DNA from 3 places in the Ureibacillus sp. MALMAid1270 genome. Region 2 is predicted to be linked to each of the others. Evidence: riboswitches for the same ligand, from Rfam matches in the RefSeq annotation. Region 2 holds a riboswitch; each other region holds the start of a gene.

What was found. A riboswitch is a leader RNA that binds a small molecule or an ion and turns the genes downstream of it on or off. The one in region 2 is predicted to bind thiamine pyrophosphate.
Region 1: linked by a shared signal. The riboswitch ahead of ACOQFO_RS06540 (ABC transporter substrate-binding protein) and the one ahead of thiT (energy-coupled thiamine transporter ThiT) in region 2 are both predicted to bind thiamine pyrophosphate.
Region 3: linked by a shared signal. The riboswitch ahead of thiM (hydroxyethylthiazole kinase) and the one ahead of thiT (energy-coupled thiamine transporter ThiT) in region 2 are both predicted to bind thiamine pyrophosphate.

Annotation. Positions count from the first base shown of each region.
Region 1 is NZ_JBMIRP010000051.1:43,410-51,375, forward strand. It holds gene ACOQFO_RS06500 (spore germination protein) at 1-359, opposite strand, end outside; gene ACOQFO_RS06505 (hypothetical protein) at 501-773, opposite strand; gene ACOQFO_RS06510 (YqjF family protein) at 923-1,675, opposite strand; gene ACOQFO_RS06515 (small acid-soluble spore protein H) at 1,842-2,021, shown strand; gene ACOQFO_RS06520 (DUF423 domain-containing protein) at 2,110-2,484, opposite strand; gene ACOQFO_RS06525 (YnfA family protein) at 2,549-2,872, opposite strand; gene ACOQFO_RS06530 (zinc ribbon domain-containing protein) at 3,018-3,224, opposite strand; gene ACOQFO_RS06535 (copper resistance CopC family protein) at 3,640-4,128, opposite strand; TPP riboswitch at 4,308-4,417, shown strand; gene ACOQFO_RS06540 (ABC transporter substrate-binding protein) at 4,527-5,528, shown strand; gene ACOQFO_RS06545 (thiamine-binding protein) at 5,542-5,832, shown strand; gene ACOQFO_RS06550 (ABC transporter permease) at 5,834-6,592, shown strand; gene ACOQFO_RS06555 (ABC transporter ATP-binding protein) at 6,594-7,331, shown strand; gene ACOQFO_RS06560 (TatD family hydrolase) at 7,328-7,966, shown strand, end outside.
Region 2 is NZ_JBMIRP010000090.1:42,149-50,114, reverse strand. It holds gene ACOQFO_RS11965 (PadR family transcriptional regulator) at 207-512, shown strand; gene ACOQFO_RS11960 (DUF4097 family beta strand repeat-containing protein) at 524-1,576, shown strand; gene ACOQFO_RS11955 (NAD-dependent epimerase/dehydratase family protein) at 1,601-2,485, shown strand; TPP riboswitch at 2,591-2,698, shown strand; gene thiT (energy-coupled thiamine transporter ThiT) at 2,819-3,379, shown strand; gene ACOQFO_RS11945 (hypothetical protein) at 3,734-4,741, shown strand; gene tig (trigger factor) at 4,846-6,138, shown strand; gene clpX (ATP-dependent protease ATP-binding subunit ClpX) at 6,338-7,603, shown strand; gene lon (endopeptidase La) at 7,853-7,966, shown strand, end outside.
Region 3 is NZ_JBMIRP010000030.1:80,913-88,878, reverse strand. It holds gene ACOQFO_RS03585 (MFS transporter) at 1-155, shown strand, start outside; gene ACOQFO_RS03580 (DUF523 domain-containing protein) at 307-774, shown strand; gene ACOQFO_RS03575 (3-oxoacyl-ACP reductase) at 923-1,684, opposite strand; gene thiE (thiamine phosphate synthase) at 1,687-2,310, opposite strand; gene thiD (bifunctional hydroxymethylpyrimidine kinase/phosphomethylpyrimidine kinase) at 2,300-3,115, opposite strand; gene thiM (hydroxyethylthiazole kinase) at 3,112-3,855, opposite strand; TPP riboswitch at 4,009-4,107, opposite strand; TPP riboswitch at 4,166-4,263, opposite strand; gene pdxT (pyridoxal 5'-phosphate synthase glutaminase subunit PdxT) at 4,338-4,943, opposite strand; gene pdxS (pyridoxal 5'-phosphate synthase lyase subunit PdxS) at 4,945-5,829, opposite strand; gene ACOQFO_RS03545 (aspartyl-phosphate phosphatase Spo0E family protein) at 5,992-6,180, opposite strand; gene ACOQFO_RS03540 (hypothetical protein) at 6,532-6,882, opposite strand; gene ACOQFO_RS03535 (LytTR family transcriptional regulator DNA-binding domain-containing protein) at 7,232-7,966, opposite strand, start outside.

The DNA of each region.
Region 1 (7,966 bases), on a different contig from region 2:
TCTCTACGGATTATCGCAATATTCGTTGCAATATTTTCAACAAAGCCAATACGAGATCCTCTAATGACAGTTTCTGATTGTGGTTCTTGAATTGCTCGCTTTTCCCCACCAACAGTATCCATTACTAATATTGTTTTCTCACCATCTAAAATAAAAAGAGAGTTTCCTGATAATAATGCGAGAGAAACTTCATCTAATGTAATTACTTTCTTACTATCAGTAATAGATATTACTTCCGAGTAAATTTGTTCTAATAAAGTTATATTAGATTGAGTATTTCCTGATTGATTATTTGACTGATTACTTTGTGACTGGTTATTACTTGGCTGACTAATTTCTGTTGATTGGATACTAAACAATTGATTATTGCGTGTTTGGGAATTATTAGACTGCTGTTTATTTGATTGATTGTTATTTTGCGAATTACCTGATTGGTTGTTAATGTTATTGCTATTGTTATTGGATTGATCCTTGTCATTACCTGATTGGATGTTGCTAGACTAAACAGCTTTTAAAATATTGTTGTTTACTAAATCAGTATTTGTTAAACCATTCATATAAACAATGGCACATTTACTATTTGTATTACCAACAAGAGTTTCCCTAACAACTAAATCATCTGGATTGCCAAGCATTGTTTTGATTGTTTCAAGGTTTTTAGACAAATCCTTTTCGATAGAATTGTTAAATTCCCCTTGATTATTTGGACTATTATTGCTGTTTGAATTGCTATTTTTAGGTTGTTTATTTTTACCAGTAAATACATAATCCATGCTAATAACTCCCATTATAGGATTTGTTATTTATTGTGCGATAAATTTGTATATATATACTACAAAGGTAAAAGTAATATAGATACTTAATACTTACCTCTACTAGTAAAAACAAAAAGCACTTCATTTTCTTTCCATTGTATAGTGCACTAACTAAAAAAATCATTAATTGGCCATATCTTAACTTTGACTTTTTTTGCATATTGGAAAATTGCTTCCTTACTTTCAGGCACGATGTTAAGTGCTGTCAAAATGGAATTGTGTTGGAATTCCACATCTACATCTTGTAATAGCCAAGATCGATGTATTATATCGCTTCTAAATGGTTCGCCATTTTTATTGACTGTGTAAAGGCAATATCGTTCTACTAACCATTCCTCTAGAGACCCCTTTACCGCTAACCTCTTTTCTGTTTTCGGTCGAAAAATCCACTTAATTTCCTCGTCATTTTTTGTAATGGATTCACTTTCAAAATAGATATCGTTACCTTTCTTATCAAAGTTCATATCTAAACAAATATATGGTAATTTAAAAAATACTTTTGCCAGCTTTACATTCAACCAGTTGGATGCAGCTAACCTAAAGAAGTAAATACCTGGCTTTCCATTTAAGTTGACATATGTACGGACATTGAAGCCTGCAAATTGATTCATACCAGGAATCGGTAGCATGCCACGTACTCTCACTTGAGTCGTTAAATAAGGTACGATTGAAACCCAACCGTAATTGTCATATGTATCAATAGGTAGCACAGGAGGTACCAGTTTAGACAATTTCTCCTTCTTCACCGGATAATGTATAAATAATGTATCTAACCACGTCTGTTTCATGATCCATGGTACGTATAGAGGATGGTTTAAGCGCTTATGTTCATAAGAATTTAGACTCCATTTCTCTTTCAAGTTCCTCACCCCTAGTATATGAAGGATTTATTTACCCTCATTTTTAGCTACATAGCCCAAATTTAGACAGTATACAGATTACAATTTGGTAGAATATTTTGAATGTTAATATGCTAATAATGAAATTGAGTGGTATTTATTTTACTGAACAGAGGAGGATTTGGAGTTGAATATTCAGAGAGCCCAAGAAATAGCTGAATCTGGCCATTTAGCAAAAGTTTTTTATAATGGAGAGCGTATTTTTATCCAACATGTGGATGAACAAAAAGAAACAGCAAGAATTTATCCTTTAGATGACCCACAAAAAGAACAAGAGGTACCTTTATCAAGTTTGAAGGAAAATTAAACTTTTCGTAAAAAATAAAGTGAGAACGACTACATTTGTAATCGCTCTCACTTTTTATTAGTTATATTTATGAAAACCTAACCAAAAGTTAACTTAATACCTGTACGGCTACTAAAGCCCAAGCCACTAGAAATAATAATCCTCCAATTGGAGTAATAGCCCCTAGTCTTTTCACACCAGTTATCGCTAAAATGTATAAACTTCCACTAAAGAAGATGACACCCGCAAACATTAAATAACTAGCCCACGATAGTAAAGTAGAGTCACCTATTAATGAATCCATAGACAAAATTCCAATTACTAATAAACCTAATGCATGATACATATGGTATTGGACAGCTGTATTCCAATATTGCTCATGTTTTGGTTCTGGGAATTTATTCTTTAACGCATGTGCACCAAAAGCACCAAGCATGACTCCTAAAAATGCTAAAGCAGCTCCTAAAAATAAACTTATGTTCATAATGTAATACTCCTCCAACTATGTATGAATTCATTTTCTTGCAAGTCGAAAACAGTTTCTATTGTTATGATCTAGGCGCTAACAACATTACCGAAACACCAACTAGACAAATAGTGGCCCCTATCCAATCGTAGATATCAGGTGTCTTCTTATCGATCCCCCATCCCCAAAGTACGGATAGTACAATAAAGACTCCTCCGTAAGCAGCGTACACTCGTCCAAATGAAGGAAACACTTGCCATGTGGCGATAATACCATATAATACTAAAGCTATTCCTCCGAGTAAACCTAATAACGCGGATTTATCTTCTCGTAACCATTGCCAAATTAAATAGCCCCCACCGATTTCAGCAATACCCGCTAATACAAAAAGAACAATTGCTTTCACTAATACTTTCACCTCTTACTTCGCTTTCAACTTTCTTCATTATTCCATTTATTATTGAAAAGGTGAAATTTAAACATCAGTTTTTAATGCAGAAAAACGCCATTCAATATGAATAGCGTTTTTTACTAGTTCCATAATTGAATGTTTAACCCCCGAAAAATAAATCCAAAATATTCATTCCAGTTGACGAATTTTTATTATAGAATTCTGAATAACCACAGTTTTTACAATATACAACGATGAATTGATTATGCTGAATATCAAACATTCTAGATAAACCCGTCCCTGTCATCGCTACCTCTTTCTTCTCAGCATTTGTGCTTCCACATTTTATACAACCTTTATTATCCATCTATAATCCCTCCCCTTAATATTTTTACGAATAAAGGCAAGGTAAGTTTCAAATTTCAGAGTATTCAATCGATAATTTACATACAGCAATAAACCAAATAAAATATTTAGTATGTAATTTTTCTTTAATTAATAAACTTTCGATTAGTGTGGTGTAACGAATGGGGATTCTATATCAACGGTACAAGTTGCCATTTTGGATTATTCTATCTCTTTTATTTGCTAGTGGGACGATTTCAAATTTTTTCACAGGGTCTATGTTTGAAGTTATATTAAATGGAATTTTATCTTTCATTTGTTTAATTATTGCTATTACTCTAATTTTCCAAACAATCAATAACCGTAATAAGAATAAGAAAAAGCAAGGATGAAATATATCCATGCTTTTTCATTTTCGCGTCTTCTATCCCTATTGGTTAATATCTACGTCTTCTTTTATTTGGTTTTGTAAATAACGATAATATGATAATAATGACTACCACACCAACGATTAACATAACCCAGTTAAATGGGGATCCTTCCCCACTTTCCGCTTGTGTGTCCCCTTCTGCAGATTCCTCGCTACTAACCATAAATAAATAACTACCACTCATTGGATGTCCATCTTCTCCAATAATATTATAAGTAACTGTGTATGTACCATCTTCTAATGGAGATGTGAATTTTGCTTTTAATTTATCATTATCTACAGAGTTTGAGACAGGGATTTCCTTACCCTCCTCGTTTGTTAATGTGACTAAACTATTTTCGTTAATAGCTGTTTCAAATTGCAAAGTAATTTCACTTAAAGAACTATCAATAATTTGTCCATCAGTTGGATTTGATGCTTTTAAATAGGTATGTGCAAATGTTGCCTGTGCAAATGTAAATAAAAGAATCAACGTACCAAAAATGATTTTTTTCATATCATACTCCTTCAATATTGATTGGTAGTATTATATTGTTGTAGTCCCAAAATTAGACTTATTTAATCGAATGATGTCGGTTACATTTTATTGTCATATAGTTCAAAAAAAGAATTAATGTTAGGCTATTGTAAATCAGCACCAATTATTGCTAAAATGAATAGTGCAAGTTCATATCGAGAAGAATGTAGGGGAGCTGGTGTTGCCAGCTGAGATTGTGTCCTTTAGACACTAACCCTTTGAACCTGATTTGGTTAATACCAGCGTAGGGAACATTGACTTCAAATTTTTTTATCATTTGAATGAATATGTTTTTATGACGTCTGGGAATATTCCTAGGCGTTTTTTATTTCTTCGAAGAATATGGATTGACAATTCATATGGATGGAGGATTTAACATGAAAAAATTATTATCGTTGTTGATGCTGACTGTTTTCGCACTTGTAGGCTGCCAATCAAAGTCAAATGATTCAGACACTTCAGCAAATGATACAAACAAAGAATTGAAAAAAGTATCAGTAGTCTTAGATTGGACTCCGAATACAAACCACACAGGATTATATGTAGCAAAAGAAAAAGGATTTTTTGAAGAACAAGGGTTAGATGTTGAAATTATCATGCCTGGAGATGCAGGTGCTGACCAACTTGTTGCATCTGGCAACGCAGACTTTGGTGTTAGTTATCAAGAAGGAATTACCTTAGCACGTACTCAAGGTGTACCGATTGTATCGCTCGCTGCTATCATTCAACACAATACATCTGGGTTCGCCTCACCTGCAGATTTAAATATTACTTCTCCTAAAGATTTTGAGGGGAAAACATATGGTGGCTGGGGCTCCCCTATTGAGCAAGCCGTATTGCAAACTCTTATGACAGTAGATCAAGCAGATATCAATAAATTAGATATTGTTAACGCAGGTAATGCAGACTTCTTCACTATGAAAAATCAAGGAATAGATTTTGCGTGGATTTATTATGCTTGGACAGGTATTGAAGCTGAATTACGCGGCGAAAAGATTAATATGATTTACTTAACGGATTATACTGAAAAACTAGATTACTACACACCGGTTCTTGCAACAAATGAAGATATGATTTCTAACAATCCGGATACTGTAAAAGCATTTGTAACTGCTGCAGCACAAGGATACCAATTCGCAATAGAAAACCCTGAAGAAGCTGCAAACATCTTATCAGTAGCAGTACCAGAACTAGATTCAGAACTAGTTTTAGAAAGTCAAAAATGGCTAAGCTCTAAATACCAGGACGACGCTCCACGTTGGGGTGAACAAAAACTAGAAGTATGGAAAAACTACGCTGATTGGATGACAGAACACGGTGTATTAGAAGACGAATTTGATCCAGAAAAAGCATTTACAAACGAGTTCTTACCGGAATAAGGAGATGGTATTTATGGCAAACGCATTATTAAGTATACAAATCATTCCGAAAACAAATAATGGCGAAAGTGTAATTCCATACGTTGATGAGGCAATCTCAGTAATCGATGCTTCAGGTGTAAAATATCAAGTGAATCCACTTGAAACTACAATGGAAGGTGAACTTTCTGAATTACTTTCTATCGTTGAGAAAATGAATCATAAAATGATTGAACTAGGTTGTCCAGGTGTGCTCTCCCAAATCAAAATATCTTACAACCCAAATGGTGTTTCTATGGACCAATTAACGGAGAAATATCGTTAATATGAAAAAATTATGGATCCGTGGAGGAAGGTCTTTTCTCTTCCTCCTTTTTTTATTCATCCTTTGGGAAGTACTAGTTCGGGTAACTGAAACACCAAAATGGTTATTACCAGCACCATCCGATATTATTCATGAAGCGATTGTTGGATTTAACACTTTCTATGGTCATATTTTTTCAACGATATATTTAACATTGCTCGGTTTATTAATTGGTTGTAGCGTTGGTCTTTTGATTGCTATTATTCTTTATCGTTTACCTAAAGTAAACGAATTGTTATACCCACTTTTAATACTGTCACAAAATATACCGACGATTGTCCTTGCTCCCCTACTAATTATTTGGTTCGGGTTTGGAATGTTGCCAAAGCTAATAGTTATTAGCCTTGTATGTTTCTTCCCAATCGTAGTATCTAGTATGGACGGATTTAGACAAACAGCACCAGAATTAAAGCATTACATGCAAATGGTTGGTGCAACGCGAAATCAAATCTTTTGGAAGCTTGAGTTTCCACACTCACTTCCTTCGATCTTTTCAGGGCTGAAAATAGCTGCAACTTACAGTGTCATGGGGGCTGTAATTTCAGAGTGGCTTGGCGCAAAAACAGGTATTGGTGTATATATGACCCTTGCCCAATCATCATTTAGAATTGACCGAGTTTTCTTAGCGATTTTCTTCATTATGTTCTTGAGTGTCATTTTGTTTGGAGTGATTCGCTCAATCGAAAAACTTGTTGTAAAGGGAAGAAAGGAAGGTTCTTAATTTGTTATTAAAGATTAAACAATTGAATAAAACATTCGGGGACCTTCACGTCTTAAAAGATATTCATTTACATGTTGCAGAAGGAGAATTCGTTGCGATCCTCGGCCCATCCGGAAGCGGAAAAAGTACTCTTTTCCAATTAATAGGTGGAAATCAATTTCCCGATCAAGGTGAAATTCTTTTGAATGATGAACTGATTAATGGAAAGAAAGGTTTTATCAGTTACATGCCACAGCAACCTTCCCTATTTCCTTGGCGTACGGTTTTAGAAAATATGGTGCTCGCCTCTGAGTTACAAGGAAAACCGGACTATGAAAGTGCAAAACAGTGGCTTCGTAAGGTTGGACTCGCAGAGTTTGAAAATTCCTATCCAATTGAATTATCCGGTGGGATGAAGCAACGAGTATCTTTTATCCGCGCTTTATTAAGTAAACAAAACCTACTTTGTTTAGATGAGCCCTTTTCAGCTTTAGATGAATTTACAAGATTGAAAATGCAAAAATGGCTTCTTTCAGTTTGGGAAGAAAATCGAAAATCGGTATTATTCATTACCCATAGTATTGAGGAAGCTCTATTTCTATCAGACCGTATTTATATTTTATCGAAAAGACCTGCGCAGATTAAAGCTGAGATCAAAGTCCCCTTCTCACGACCTCGGGACGAAAGATTACTTGAAACAAATGAATTTTTCACACTAAAGCAAGAAATCTTCCAATACATTAAGGAGGAAATTGAATGATTATCGATGCACATATTCATTTGGATCATTATGAAGAAAAAGAACAAAACATGATTTTGTCTTCATTAGAGAAAAATGATGTACAGGCTTTAATTGCAGTTTCTTTTGATATGGAATCTTGCTTGAGGAATTATCAATTGTCGTTAGGTGATTCACGTGTGAAGCCAGCTTTCGGTTTTCATCCAGAGCAAGAAATCTCTTCGCAGGATACTTTAAATCAACTTTTTTCGTGGATGGAACAGCATGTCGATGAGATGGTAGCTGTCGGTGAAGTCGGTCTACCTTACTATAAAAAGATAGAAAGCGAGATCCCTTTTGATTATGCACCTTACATGGAATTACTTGAAAGATTTATAGAATTTTCATCAAAGTGGGATAAGCCCATTGTACTTCATGCGGTATATGAAGACGCTGCATTAGCGTGTAATTTACTTGAAAAACATAGTGTAAGAAAAGCGCATTTTCACTGGTTTAAAGGTGATGAAGATGTTGTAAGGCGTATGATTCAAAATGGTTATTTCATCTCCATTACACCGGATGTATTATACGAGGATGAAATTCAAAAGCTTGTTCAAGAGTATCCGATTGAGTTAATGATGGTTGAAACTGACGGTCCTTGGCCATTTGAAGGACCA
Region 2 (7,966 bases):
TTTCCTCCAAAGTAATCTAAATAATCATTAAATTTACTATATCATGGAAATTTAATTGATTAATAATAATAACTTTTATCTATTGGAAATGAATCTAATCAACATTTTGAAAAAATTATTTATATTCAAAGATGAGTACCTTGCAATGTATAATACCTTCATGATATGCTACTGTATAATAAACAGTAGTGAGGAAGGTGTGGTACTTGAACGTTCAATTTAAAAAAGGTGTATTGAATTTATGTGTATTAGCCCTTTTAGAGCGCCAAGACATGTATGGTTATGAACTAGTACAGGCAATTTCAAACCAAATCGAAATATCTGAAGGATCTGTATATCCACTTTTAAGGAGACTGACGAACGAAGGGTATTTCACGACTTATCTGAAAGAATCCAATGAAGGCCCACCACGTAAGTATTATCAAATTACAGATTTAGGTCGTAAGCATTCAGAGGAACTACGACAAGATTGGAAGAATTTTATCAAGGGAGTCAATGAATTAATTGATTAGGAGGAACGGAAATGACTGAGGAGAAATTTCTATCACAATTAGCACAAGGTTTAAAATCCTTAAATGAAGAGGAAAGACAGGATATTATTCGAGATTTTCGTGAGCATTTTGTTAATGCAAGAGCAGAAGGTAAAAATGATCAAGAAATTATTGAAGCCCTTGGTCCAACGGCTATTCTTGCAGAAGAACTAGTGGAATCATATTCAGGAAAAATGGAAGATAAAGCTATTGAGATGGATCCTATAAACGTACCTTTATTTAAAAATGTTGAGATTATTTCTGATTCAGCCGATTTAACGATTATTCCATCTATAGATAATCAACCATATATCAACGTTAGAGATAAAGATGGAAAAACAACGACAAAGATGGAAGTAGTAAATGATACACTAAAAATTAGAATTAGTCGTGAAGATGCGGTAAAAAAGTTTTTCTTTATGAGTATAAATGTCAATTTTGCCTCTGATGCACATGCAATTATTCAACTCCCTCAAAAGTTATATGAGCAGATCTTGGTGAAAAGTGGTAATGGGAAAATTCAAATGGCTGAGCAACAAGCTAAAGGTATCCGCTTAGAAACAGATAATGGAAAAATTATAATGAAATTTTTATTATCAAGCTCAATGAAAGCTGAAACAGATAATGGTCGGATTGAAATCGAAAAATGTAATTTTACAAATGCTGTATTCTCAACGGATAATGGGCGAATTGTAACGAAATCATCAAGATCTGAAAAATTTGAGTTCTCAACTGATAATGGAAGAATAGAATTAGATGAGGTGTTTGGAGAAATCCAAGCTACTACAGATAACGGCCGAATCCAAGCTTACATTCCTACAATCACGAAACCAATCGTGTTTAAATCAGATAATGGAAGCATTACATTAAAATCCGATGAAAAAATTAATAATGCTTCTATATCTGTAAAGTCTGACTTTGGAAGAATTTCTGTTTACGGAGAAAAAGGAAAATGCTTCGTATTTGGCGAAGGTAATATCCCTATACAGTTAAAAACAGATAATGGACGAATAACTGTAACTACTGAAAGTTTACAAGAAGTATAACTTCATTCATCAAGGGGGATTAATTTGAAGATTTTAGTATTAGGTGGAACAAGATTTTTTGGGAAGAAATTAGTAAATCTTCTAATACAAGAAGGACACGACGTTACGATTGCTACTCGTGGTAATGTACAACATGATTTTGGTGAAAAAGTGAAACAAGTAAAATTAGATCGCAAAAATGCAGATTCATTGAAACAAGCAGTAAGGGAAGAAAATTGGGATATAGTTTACGATAATATTTGCTTTTCTTCGAATGAAGCCCAGGTAGCTTGTGATATTTTTGAAGGGAAGATTAAAAAATATGTCTTTACTTCAACTCTTTCAACATTAGATCGAGAATTAGGTGCAAATCTTTCTGAAGAGGAATTTAATCCATTTGAATATGAAATTCAATATGGTAATGTTGAGGATTTCTCTTATGGTGAAGGGAAGCGTCAAGCAGAAGCAGTGTTCTTCCAAAAGGCGAAGTTCCCTGTTGTGGCTGTTAGATTCCCAATCGTACTAGGTGAAGACGATTACACAAAAAGATTACATTTCCATGTAGAGCGAGTTGCCAATGAAAAGGCAATTGGCTTCGTTAATATGGATGCGCGGATGTCTTATATACTATCAGACGATGCGGCAGGATTCTTGAAATTTGCTGGTATCTCAAATATCAAGGGTCCATACAATGCAACATCAACAGGAGCTTATTCTATGAATGAACTAATTAATCTAATAGAAGAGGCTACAGGTAAAAAAGCAAAAATTACACTTATAGGCGATGATGAAAGTCGTTCGCCATTTGGTGTGCCAAAAGATTGGTTCATGAATCCACAAAAAGGTATCGAAGCAGGTTTTCAATTCCTTCAACTAGACGATTGGTTACCTAATTTGATTAAGAAACTAGCAAGTGAAGTGTATGCTTAAACGAAATCAACTTATTTATCGCATAAAGCATTGGGGAAATTTGTAGAATAGTTGAAAATATGAAATATTCTGCTAGAATTAAAGTGTTCAAACAATTATTGATGTATAACCCACAGGGGGAGCTGAATAAGTCAGCTGAGATTGTGCACGTATTGCACTAACCCTTCGAACCTGTAAGTTAGTACTTGCGTAGGGATGTGGATAGAAACCGACTCCAAAATGGTGTCAGGCTCTGTCCTGATGCCATTTTTTTGCTTAAATGGAGATGAAAAAAATCGATTTCTATTCCCTTCTCACTAGTTCTACATCGGAATAAAAGAGAGGAGAGTTGTTATGAACAAATTAAGATTACTTATGCTTGTGGAGATTGCTATTTTTGTAGCAGTCGGTCTAGTTTTAGACAAAATTTCTTTTTCACTTTGGGCTCAAGGTGGATCTATTAGTTTTGTCATGTTGCCAATTTTAATTATGGCAGTTCGTTGGGGTTTAGTAGCGGGACTTACAACAGGGTTATTGATAGGAGTATTACAAATCGCATTAGGTGCTTATGTCATGCATTGGGCACAAGCATTACTTGACTATGTAATAGCATTCACAGTCGTTGGGTTAGCAGGACTTTTCAGACAACAAATCCTAATTGCTGCACAAACCTTAAATAAGAAAAAGCTTAGTATTTATATTGTCTTAGGGATTGTTTTAGGCGGCCTTTTACGTTTCGCTGCACATTCACTTGCAGGCGCTGTATTCTTTTGGGAATACGCAGGAGATCAAAATGTATGGATCTACACATTAAGCTATAATGGTTCATACATGATTCCAGCTATTATTTTAACAGCTATTGTGGGTGTTTTCATTTTTACTAATGCACCAAGATTATTAAAATCGGCTTCTTAAATAATAACTAAAAGAGCAATCTTCCAAGAGATTGCTCTTTTTAATATTGGAAAAGGTTATCCTGTTTATTTTATAGAAAAAGTTTTAGTACAGTTTAGCAGTGGGAAAATGTAAGATGTTTTTTTAGGAAAATAAATTCAAACGACAAATCACGATTGTATCCAACACTAACAACACCAAAAAAACATATTAAAAGATTAAATTTTTACATCACTGGTAACATTGATTAATAACATTAAATGATATCTAAAAATAGTGATTAATAAAATCTTGTTGTAGGGAAATGTCAATAAAGGTAAAATGACATTGTTAATGGTTATATTTTCTTAAATTTACAGCACGGGGTGACACGCATTGAAAAAGAAAAATATGAAGAAAAAAATACAAATGTATAAAAATGTGGTCGTTTTCCCTGGAACGGTTGAAAGATTGATCTCAGAAGCGCATCAATATGTGGAGAATTATCAGTTTGACCTTGCAAACAAACACTTTTCAGAAGCGTTACAATATACAGAAGGTGATGAGCTAACATTAAGCGTGTTCGCTTATTCATTATATGAATCTAAGGCCTATGAAAAAGCCAAGGAAATTTGTGAAAAGCTTTTAAGTTTAGGCCCAACAATGTATTTAGAAGTAATGGAATTATATTTAACTATTTGCATGCAATTGAAACAATATAAGCAAGTGGAACAAATTATTAGCTCCTTACTGGAAGAAGGGGCAATCCCGGAAAGTCAAATCGATAAATTTGAAAGATTAAAAAACTTAAATGCAAATATTGCCGAATCTAAGGTTGAGTTTGATGAAGTCACTTATTCCAATAAAGATGTTCTTGATTTTGAAAAATATGAGGTGAATAACTTTCTGTCATTGCCATCTCATCAACAATTACTACTAATCCAAGAACTGACTGACTCGAATATAAGACCGATCGTGCAACAATTAAAAATTATCATTGAAGATAAAAATACCCATCCTTTTGTTAAAAGTCTAATTTTAATATTATTAGTGGAACAAGAAGTGGATATAGAACTATCAATCAATAAATTTAATAGACAAATGGATGTAAATCCAGCTAAGTTATTATTACCAACAAAACTACCTCAATATCAGAAGGTTCTGTCTATTGTAAGAGAACGACTAGATCAAGAACCATCTAAATTAGAGATGGTGGAGTACTTAATATCGAAGCATGTAATCGGTACTTTTCCATTTGAATGGATTGACTATGACCCAGAAGATGTAGCTTATGCCTATATCGATTTTGTTAGTTTAATGTTTGGTCAGATACAAGAAATGGATGATGAACTGATTGACTTTTTGCAAAAGTTAGAAAAAATAACAGATCTATTAGAAGTATGAAAAAAGTTGAAACTATGACCAACTATGATATACTAAAATGGTTGTCAAATCGTATAAAACGAAATGTTTGTCAAACTGTAAACTAAATTTGGAGGTATTTATATATGTCAGCAAAATGGGAAAAACAAGAAGGTAATTCTGGCCTATTAACAATTGAAGTGCCAGTTGAAGAAGTAAATAAAGCAATTGATAAAGCGTTTGCTAAAGTAGTAAAAGAAATTAACGTTCCTGGTTTCCGTAAAGGGAAAATGCCACGTCAATTATTTGAAAAACGTTTTGGCGTAGAAGCATTATACCAAGATGCTCTTGAAATCTTAGTTCCAGATGCTTACTCTAATGCGATCGATGAAACTGGAATTGTACCAGTAGATTATCCACAAATCGATGGAACAGAAAACTTTGCAAAAGACCAAGCATTTACTTTCACAGCTACAGTTACTGTAAAACCTGAACCTAAATTAGGTGAATATAAAGGATTAGAAGTAACTAAATTAAGCACAGAAGTAACTGATGAAGAAATTGAAGAACAAATTCAAGCTCAAGTTGCTCGTAAAGCTGAATTAGAAATTAAAGAAGACGAACCAATCGTAAATGGTGATACAGCTGTTATCGATTTCGAAGGTTTTGTTGGTGGAGAAGCTTTTGAAGGTGGAAAAGGTGAAGACTATCCACTTGAAATCGGTTCTGGATCTTTCATCCCTGGTTTTGAAGAACAATTAGTAGGTGTTAAAGCAGGCGAATCTAAAGATGTAGTTGTAACATTCCCTGAAGAATACCACGCTGCAGAACTTGCTGGTAAAGAAGCTACTTTCAAAGTAACTGTAAAAGAAGTTAAAACAAAAGTTTTACCAGAACTTAACGATGAATTAGCTAAAGAAATCGATCCAGAAGTTGAATCGTTAGATGCTTTACGTGCAAAACTAAAAGAGCAAGCTATTGAGCAAAAAAATGCTGAAGCTGAAGCAACATTACGTGATGAACTAGTTGAGAAAGCAGCTGAAAATGCTGAAGTGGAGATTCCAGAATCGATGACTCATAACGAAATTCACCGTATGATCGATGAATTTGGTCAACGTTTACAAATGCAAGGAATGACTTTAGATCTTTACTACCAATTCTCTGGTCAAGACGAACATGCTTTACATGAACAAATGCGTCCAGACGCTGAAAAACGCGTACGCATTTCATTAACATTAGAAGCAATTGCTAAAGCAGAAGGTATTGAAGTTACTCAAGAAGATATCGATGCAGAACTTGAAAAAATGGGTGCACAATTCGGTATGTCTAAAGAACAAATTTTAACTGCTTTAGGTGGATCTTCTGAAATTTTAGAGAACGATATTCGTGCTCAAAAAACAGTTGAATTTTTAGTTGAAAACGCAAAAATTACTGAATAATACTTAAATATTTGGTAAAATTCAATATATAGTAAAACAAGGTACGGATACTCCCGTGCCTTGTTTTATCACATATAAAAGTTTCAAAAGATACATAAAATATGCTTGTGGAATTATCTACTGGCAATAAAAAAAGACAACTTATTTGATAAAGAGAAGAGAATCTTGTAAGATAGTTGCTTGAATAGGGGTGAAGTTAATGTTTAAATTTAATGACGAGAAGGGCAATTTAAAGTGCTCGTTCTGTGGGAAAACGCAAGAACAAGTTCGAAGACTAGTTGCAGGTCCTGGTGTTTACATTTGTGATGAGTGTGTTGAACTTTGCTCTGAAATTGTTGTTGAAGAGCTAGGCGTTGAAGAGGAAATCGAATTTCAAGATATTCCAAAACCAAAAGAAATATTATCGATTTTAGATGAATATGTTATTGGACAAGAGCGTGCGAAGAAAGCCCTTGCAGTTGCTGTGTACAATCACTATAAACGTATTAATTCAAACAGTAAAATAGACGATGTAGAATTATCAAAATCAAATATTGTACTAATTGGACCTACAGGTAGTGGTAAAACATTACTTGCCCAAACTTTAGCGCGTATTTTAAACGTTCCATTTGCTATTGCAGATGCTACATCATTAACTGAAGCGGGATATGTTGGAGAAGATGTTGAAAATATTTTACTTAAACTAATTCAAGCTGCAGATTATGATATTGAACGTGCTGAAAAGGGAATCATTTATATTGACGAAATCGATAAAGTTGCACGTAAATCAGAAAATCCATCAATTACACGTGACGTTTCTGGTGAAGGTGTGCAACAAGCATTGTTAAAAATTCTAGAAGGTACAGTTGCAAGCGTTCCTCCTCAAGGTGGTCGTAAACATCCACATCAAGAATTTTTACAAATAGATACGACAAACATCTTATTTATCGTTGGTGGAGCATTCGATGGAATCGAGCAAATTATTAAACGCCGTCAAGGTGAGAAAGTAATTGGTTTCGGCTCAACTAATGCGAAAAAAGATGAAAGTGGATCAGTATTAGCTCATTTAATCCCTGAAGATTTACTAAAATTTGGTTTAATTCCAGAGTTTATTGGTCGTTTACCAGTGTTGGCTTCTCTTGAACAATTAGATGAGGAAGCACTTGTACGTATTTTAACGGAACCAAAAAATGCATTAGTAAAACAATATCAAAAAATGCTTGAACTAGATAAAGTTGAGCTTGAATTTGATGAGGAAGCTTTAAATGCAATTGCAAAAGAAGCAATCGAGCGAAAAACGGGTGCACGTGGATTAAGATCCATTATTGAGTCAACTATGCTTGATATGATGTTTGAACTACCATCACGTGATGATATTGTTAAATGTGTCATTACGAAAGAAACAATTTTAGAAAATAAACCACCTAAATTGTTTTTAAAAGATGGCTCTGAACTAAAAAGCCTAAACGAAAAAACTTCAGCATAAAGAACAACTAAGACTAACTACGTCAATGTTAAGTAATATAGGAGCTGACTTCGCAATATACGTTTTTACGTGTAATGGTCGTAAGTCAGCTTTTTCTTACACGATAAATAGATATACATAAAATGTTAAAGCTTTTTTGTACATGTACTCTCTAAAAATTGTTAACACTATGCCTAGAGAAATGTTAGTTTTTTATCACATACTAGGTAAGCGTATGTTATAGATAAAAAAATGGAGGTGAATAATCGCATGAGCAAAACAAATTTAAAAAAACCATTATTGCCTTTGCGTGGATTATTAGTTTACCCTTCAATGGTTTTACATATTGATGTAGGTAGAGCACGATCAGTTGCTGCATTAGAA
Region 3 (7,966 bases), on a different contig from region 2:
CTTTTGGGGGAATGTTGTCAAGTTTATTTATATGGGGGATGCAATATATCTCAGAATTAGGAATAACTTTGATATTCATTACGTTAGGTATATTAATTATTGCAAATTATTTAAAGGTTTATAAACATGCACATCTCAAAAATACAGCTAAATGAACATTCCCGTAATCTATGATATGGATTTTGGTAGAGGATGGGACAAGCCCCTATATCTAGTTTAATATATATTTATTACCTAATTAGTTACTTCGATGTTTCGGGATAGTGTTAAAATTCAAATGAGTAGTAATGTTGTTGAGGTGAGAAAATGATATTAGTCAGTTCTTGTTTAGCGGGATTCAAAGTTAGATATAACGGTTCAGATAGTTTAGATGATAGAATACAAAAATTATTAATAGAAGAAAAAGCTTATACTGTTTGCCCTGAACTACTTGGAGGTTTTTCGACACCAAGAGAGCCTGCTGAGATCGTTGGAGGGGATGGGGAGGATGTATTAAATGGTAAAGCAATAGTTGTTGAAAAGTCTGGTAGAGATGTTACTGACTTATATGTAAAAGGAGCATACCTTACATTAAAGAAGGTTCAAGAATTGGGCGCAACAGCTATTATTCTTAAAGAATACAGTCCATCTTGCGGTAGTTCTATGATTTATAATGGAGAGTTTAAAGGAAATAAAATTCCTGGTGTTGGTGTTACAACAGCTTTACTTAGAAGAAATGGTTTAAAAGTAATTTCCGAAGAAAATCTCACGGATTTTTTAGATGAAATACAATAAGTATTCAGTAAATATATTTGAATCTAAACTAGCAGTAACAGAAAAGACATCCACTGTAAAAGTAGATGTCTTCCTATTTATATAGAGCTTTTCTTATTCAAGGAAGTGCCAGATTGTTGAATGCATTTACAACGTTAAACATACATTCCTAATCCATGACTAGACCACCATCAACGACTAAATTTTGCCCAGTGATGGCACGTCCACAAGGAGAGGCAAAGAATAAAGCCACTTCTGCTAGCTCTTTTGGTGTTGTCACTCTTTGTAATGGTGTTGTTGCTTCAATTATTTGAAATACTTCTTCTGTCGTAGCTTTACTCGCATCCGTTTGTTTTAAAAGTCCACCAGACATCATATTGACTGTAATGCCATACGCACCTAACTCTTTAGCCATGTTACGTGTAAATCCGAGCAACGCTGCTTTAGCTGTTGTATATTCATGATAAGCTACTACTGGATTTTGAAATAAGTTTGTTCCAATATTGATAATACGACCAAATCCTATTTCCTTCATATCCTGAATACATGCTTGAATACTGTTCAATGCACCCTTAATCGTTCCTTCCAATTGCTTATTGTAATCGGTCCATTGAAGCTCAAACACATTTTTTTGCGTAAGTGGATTAAATTCAAAATCAATCAACGCATTATTGACAATGGTTGTAATCGGCGTTTGAAAATGTTGTTTTGCCGTTTCGACCATTCGTTGCACTTCTTGTTCATTGCGTATATCTGCTTGTAAAGCGATCACTTGGGAACCTAAACTTTGTGCTAAACGGTGCGCTTTTTCCTCACTTTTATAATAATTCAGTACGACATTTGCCCCTTCTTTGACAAATGCTCTAACTAGTTCTTCTCCAAGTCCTCTACTAGCACCCGTAACTAAAACAGTTTGTTCATGTAGTTCCATCATCATTTCCCCTTACTTAATTTTTGTATAGTTGTTTGTATATCTGAACTTTCACAAATGACTGAAATAACAGCAACACCATCCGCTCCACTTAAACGAACGTCTAATGCATTAAATTCATTAATGCCACCAATCCCAACAATCGGAAAGTCAGGATACTTCATTCTCGCCACACGTAAAAAATCAAGTCCTGCAGGTGGTTTCGCATCATGCTTTGATTTCGTTGGATAAATTGGTCCAATACCTACATAATTGGCTCCGCTCCGAATAGCTTGATCTAATTCCTGTTCATTGTGTACAGAAACACCTACAATTTTATCGGTAGCGAGTGTTTTAAATTCTGTGATTGGCACATCATCTTGCCCGACATGAATCCCATCCGCTCCGATTTTTATTGCCAATTCGACGTCATCATTCACAATGAACGGTACATTATACGCATTGCAAAGTTTTTGACAGGCCAAGGCAAATTCTTCATAAGCTGCACCAGTTAAACAACCTGCTCCTTTTTCACGGAATTGGAAACAAGAAATACCTGCTTGCAATGCCTTTTCAAGTGTTTCAAGAGGCTTCTTGCTATTTTGTGTTCCCATAATAAAATAAACATCCAACAGATTACGATTCATGAATCAGTACCTCGCATTTTCCTTCTTCAAGCTTGTACGCAAAATGGTTGGTAGGACCATGACCATGACCAATCGATAAAGGGGTGGAAATGGCCAAATGTATAAATTTCTTCGCCTCAATCATGGCTTCTTTCATTGATAAACCTTTCGCTAACTTTGCAGTAAGTGCTGCTGAGAATGTACAGCCAGAGCCATGAGTATCTTTTGTTTGTACACGTGGTGTTGTCATCGTAAAATGCCCACCGTTCCAATACACCGAATCTGTCGCTAATGCTCCGTCTAGATGCCCACCTTTTAAGACAACACATTGTACACCTAATGCTAATAAATCATTTGCGGCCTGATCAATATCTTGCTTCGTTTGAATCGTCCGTCCTGTTAATACTTCTGCTTCAGGAATATTGGGGGTACAAACTGTTGCAATTGGCAATAGCTGTTCCTTCATTGCCCGAACAGCTTGCTGTTCTAGTAAGCTAGCGCCGCCTTTTGCAATCATGACAGGGTCCACTATTAACGGAATTTGCTGCTCTTTTAGCAATGCCACTACGCCTTCAATAATTGATGCATCAAATAACATACCAGTTTTAATTGCTTTTACATCAAAATCTTCGAGTACAGCCTTTAGTTGTGCTTGTACAAACGATGCAGTTATTGGAAAAATTCCATGTACACCTGTTGTATTTTGTGCAGTTAAAGCCGTAATGACCGATGTGCCAAATACCCCTAATTCCTGGAATGTTTTCAAATCTGCTTGAATACCAGCTCCACCACCACTGTCAGAACCTGCTATTGTACATGCAATCATTTTGTTCCCTCCGCGAATCTTTCTAAATGATTGAGTAAATTTTCATGCAATGTTCCAATCGGACCATACGCCAATTCACTTACTTGTTTATATTCACGTAGTAAATTTGCTAAATCTGCGAACAGCTCATTACTACTTGCAAGCATGGCTGCACATATCGCACTCAATAAACAGCCACTACCTGTCACTTTCGTGATCTTTTCATGACCGCCCGCGATCAGTTCTACTGAACCACCGTCTGTTAAAACATCTGTTTCTCCTGTGACAATGACCAAGCAATTATATTTACCTGCAATTGTTTTGGCAGTTTGTACAACATCGAGTTCACCTGAGCCACTATCCACACCTTTTGACTGCCAATTGACGCCGGCAATGGCTGCAAGTTCTCCTATATTACAGCGAATTAAGCTCACTTTTAACTGTTCTAATAACGCAAGCGTTGTACGAGTACGAAATTCAGTCGCCCCTGCACCAACTGGATCTAAAACAATCGGCACATGATGCTCATTTGCACTTTGGCCAGCTGCTAGCATGGAAGCGATTGTTCGTTCATTGAGTGTGCCAATATTGAGTAACAATGAATCAGCAATACTTGCCATTTCTTTAACTTCCTCAATGGCATCAGCCATTACAGGGGAAGCACCTATTGCGAGTAAGCCATTTGCCATCATATTCGAAACGACATAGTTTGTAATGCAATGTACGAGTGGCTTTTTTTCATTAATTTTTCGTAAGCTCAATGATATACACCTCCTGTATCCAACTTGACTTTTCGTAACGATCCGTCTGTTTTCTCACTTTTTCACAAAATTCCATACGTCTTCCTCCCTACTTGATGGACGTAAGTGCAAAAAAGCGTCTCTAAAAAATATAGAGACGCCAAAAAAGTGTATACTACACCTATAATTGCTCCCTACGTCAGTGTTAACTGTCAGGTTCAAAGGGTCAGGTTTTAACCTTCTCAACACGAATGTGTCCCCCCGCAATTAAAGTATTTGCATAAGAAAAGCTCCACGTAAGTTACGCGGAGCCATAGTAAGTACAGAAAAATAAATATCGTACTTTGCTCCCTACGTCCGTATTAACGGTCAGGTTCAAAGGGTCAGGTTTTACCTTCTCAACACAAATGTGTCCCCCTGCAAATGCATTTAATTAGCTTGATTCTATCAAAGTGGGAAGATTTTAACAAGTTTCATAGTAAACTCAAATTTAACTATATGTACTAAATGCTATTCGTTTTTGCTTTTGAGGTCTTTGTAAATTCATTTACCATGTCAATAAAATACTGAAGCACTCTTACATCTTCAGTTAACTCGGGATGAAAAGAGCAACCTAAAAATTGACCATCTTTTGCAAGAACAATACGATCTTCATATGTAGCTAGTATTTCTACATGATCACCGATGGACACAATATGAGGTGCCCGAATAAAAACTGCTGGAATATCGTCACCAATTGAAGGAATGGATAACTCCACTTCAAAACTATCTACTTGTCTACCAAAAGAATTTCTTTCTACCTCTACATCCATTAAGCCGAGATGAGGAGTTTCGTAACCCGTAATCTTTTTTGCCAACAATATAAGTCCAGCGCATGTCCCAAACATCGGAATTCCTTGCTGTGCCAATGCCTGTATTGGCTCTAATAAGTCATAGCGATCTAATAGTTTACGCATTGTTGTACTTTCACCGCCAGGCAAAATAAGACCGTCAAGACCATTCAAATCTTCAACTGTCTTTACAGCAACAGCTTTACAACCAAGAGATTCAATTTGGTGTATATGTTCTCTTATTGCACCTTGCAATGCAAGAACCCCTATTTTTGTCATACTACCAGCCACGCTCCTGCATACGTTCATTTGCATCTAGAGTAGCAATGTCAATACCCTTCATCGGAGTTCCAAGTTCCTTCGAAATTTCTGCAATAAGTTTATAGTCTTTGTAATGTGTTGTTGCTTCAACAATTGCGCGGGCAAATTTCTCAGGATTTTCTGATTTAAATATTCCAGAACCAACAAACACACCATCTGCTCCTAGTTCCATCATTAACGCTGCATCTGCAGGTGTTGCAACTCCACCAGCAGCAAAGTTCACAACTGGTAAACGACCTAGACGTTTAATTTCCAATAGCAATTCAAATGGTGCACCTAAAGTTTTTGCTTCTGTCATTAATTCATCCGTACTCATACCAACCACACGACGTACTTGTGCGTTTACTTTACGAATATGACGAACTGCTTCTACAATGTTACCTGTACCAGGTTCACCTTTTGTACGAAGCATAGAAGCTCCTTCACCAATACGACGTGCAGCTTCTCCTAAGTCACGGCAACCACAAACAAATGGCACTGTATAATCACTCTTAAGTAGATGGAATTCTTCATCAGCTGGTGTTAAAACTTCACTTTCATCGATATAGTCAACACCCATTGACTCTAATACACGTGCTTCAACAATATGACCAATACGCGCTTTTGCCATAACTGGTATCGTGACAGCATTCATAACTTCTTCCACAATTCGAGGATCAGCCATACGAGCAACACCGCCAGCTTTTCGAATATCTGATGGCACCCGTTCTAGTGCCATTACCGCTACTGCTCCTGCTGCCTCAGCTATTTTTGCTTGTTCAGCGTTAATAACATCCATAATAACGCCGCCTTTTTGCATTTCTGCCATTCCACGTTTAACTCTATCAGTTCCAACTTGTACCATAAAAATTACCTCCATTCCTGTAATGATTATTAGTATAATAAAGTTTGGCAACATAAAAAGAGTCAATTTTCTAATAATTAATAAGGTCAGTTGGAGGAGACACTATAAAAATTCTAATATTTTGAACTACAAAAAGTGTAGTTATTATGATGTAATCTACATTCACTCCATTAAAATAGCCATTTCCTTTTGTATTTTTTGATATTCATTCATTAAAAGATCTAACTCCTGGCTTAATTTAATCGTATCGGGATGAGCTAGCCCCTTTAATTGTCCTGTATGAATCATTTGGTATCTTATTTCTTCAATTTTTAATTGCACCTCATCATGAGGCAACATTATTGTATTCATAATTTAACTCCTACTAATATTCGATATAGTTTCTACAATGAAATTTTTAATATGACAATAATTTACAAACGAAGATCACTCAAAAGAGCAACGAGTAAATTTGATACAGAGAGTGGCGGTAAGTACAAATACAAATTTTTGCAATAGTTTACTTTGTTTTCTGGCGCGTTAGGGGATTATCTAAAGGAGTAGAAGGTAGTAATAGCGAACTTGCAATTAGGAATGACTTTTTCAGATAGGGGCTGCTGAAGCTCATTTTTTGGACAGCCATTTTTAAACTATAATGAAATAAATGCATTATAAGTTCTTCCTTTCCGGTATTTTACTGAAAAGGAAGAACGATTTGATTGTTTAATCTATTTTATTGGATGGGGCAATGAATAATTTTGCATCTGAATCTAGTAAATTATATATTTGGGGATTGGAAAGCAAATCATTATGTAATAAAGCATAGCGTTTAAGAGATGCTAATTTTCCTTTGCGTGCAAGATTATTAATATATCCAATAATATGCTGTGTTTTTCTAGAATAAATAGCATCATCTTTAATACTATCATTAAACTGAATAACCATATTTAAAAGCGTCATGGCTTCCATACTTAATTGTTTACAAATTTCAGGAGTAGTAAATTGATTCATATTTAGTTCAATAATTCTTCTCGCTTGTACAAAGTCTCCATTTTTGATATTTGTTTCTAGCATGTGTAAAACTCTATTTATCTTCATTGTTTTTCCATGTTAAATCCTTTTCATAATTTTAGACTTGTTAAAAAAAGTGGGAGATTAGTGGTATGCCATTTAGTTAGTCCTATGCTCTATGGACTAAAAGATGAAGTGTTACTCCAGTGCAACTTTCTAATAACAAGATGTATCATAATGGTTATTTGGTTGGTTGTCTAATTGCTTTCAAACATAAAAATTGGTATTTTAATCACATCAATCAATATTTTGAATCGAAAAATAAATAATTTGAAACAAAAATTTAATAATTTTTTTATAGTAAATTATTATTAGAAATATAAAAAACTCAGACGCTTATGCTGAGTTTTATTTAGTAGGATTTATACTTTTTTAATTCTAGTAACATATTCCCGGATATTTTTACTGTTTTCTCGTAATCTCTGAAATGTCCAATATATTTTTGACCTATCTGTTCAATAATCTCTAAATAATCAACATTTACTAAGTATGATTTGTGACATCTACAAAAGTTCTTATCTAGTTGTTGACTTAGGTCAAAAAGGGATTCATAGGTTTCATATTGCTTATTAATAGTATGAATGACGGATTTTCTATTCAATCTCTCTATGAATACGATCTCAGTTAAAGGAACGAAAATAATATAGCAATTATTTTTAATCGTTAAATTCCTTTTAACAGGAATATTCGATTGATTCATGGATTTATTAATCATATGGGTAGTTCTATGTAACGCATCATACAATATATTTTCACTTATTTCTTTCGATAATGTTTGATTTTGGTAGTCTTCTGGGGATAGTGATTTTTTTAATTGATTTGTTAAGTTAACACACGAACATACCACCTCAACAACCTCATCATTTTTAAATACTGGTCGTAACGTTGCAACGTAATAAATTCCGTTAACTACTGATTCATATTGTACTATATTACCTTCCCAAGCTTCTAAGTAGTATTGAAGTTTTCTATTGGCATAGTCTTCTGGTGCGAAGTCATGTAAGGTTTTACCGATAATATCCTCAGGTGTAAAACCAAGCTGATAAAGTAAATCTCCTTCAATCATAGTATGGATAAAAACATTATC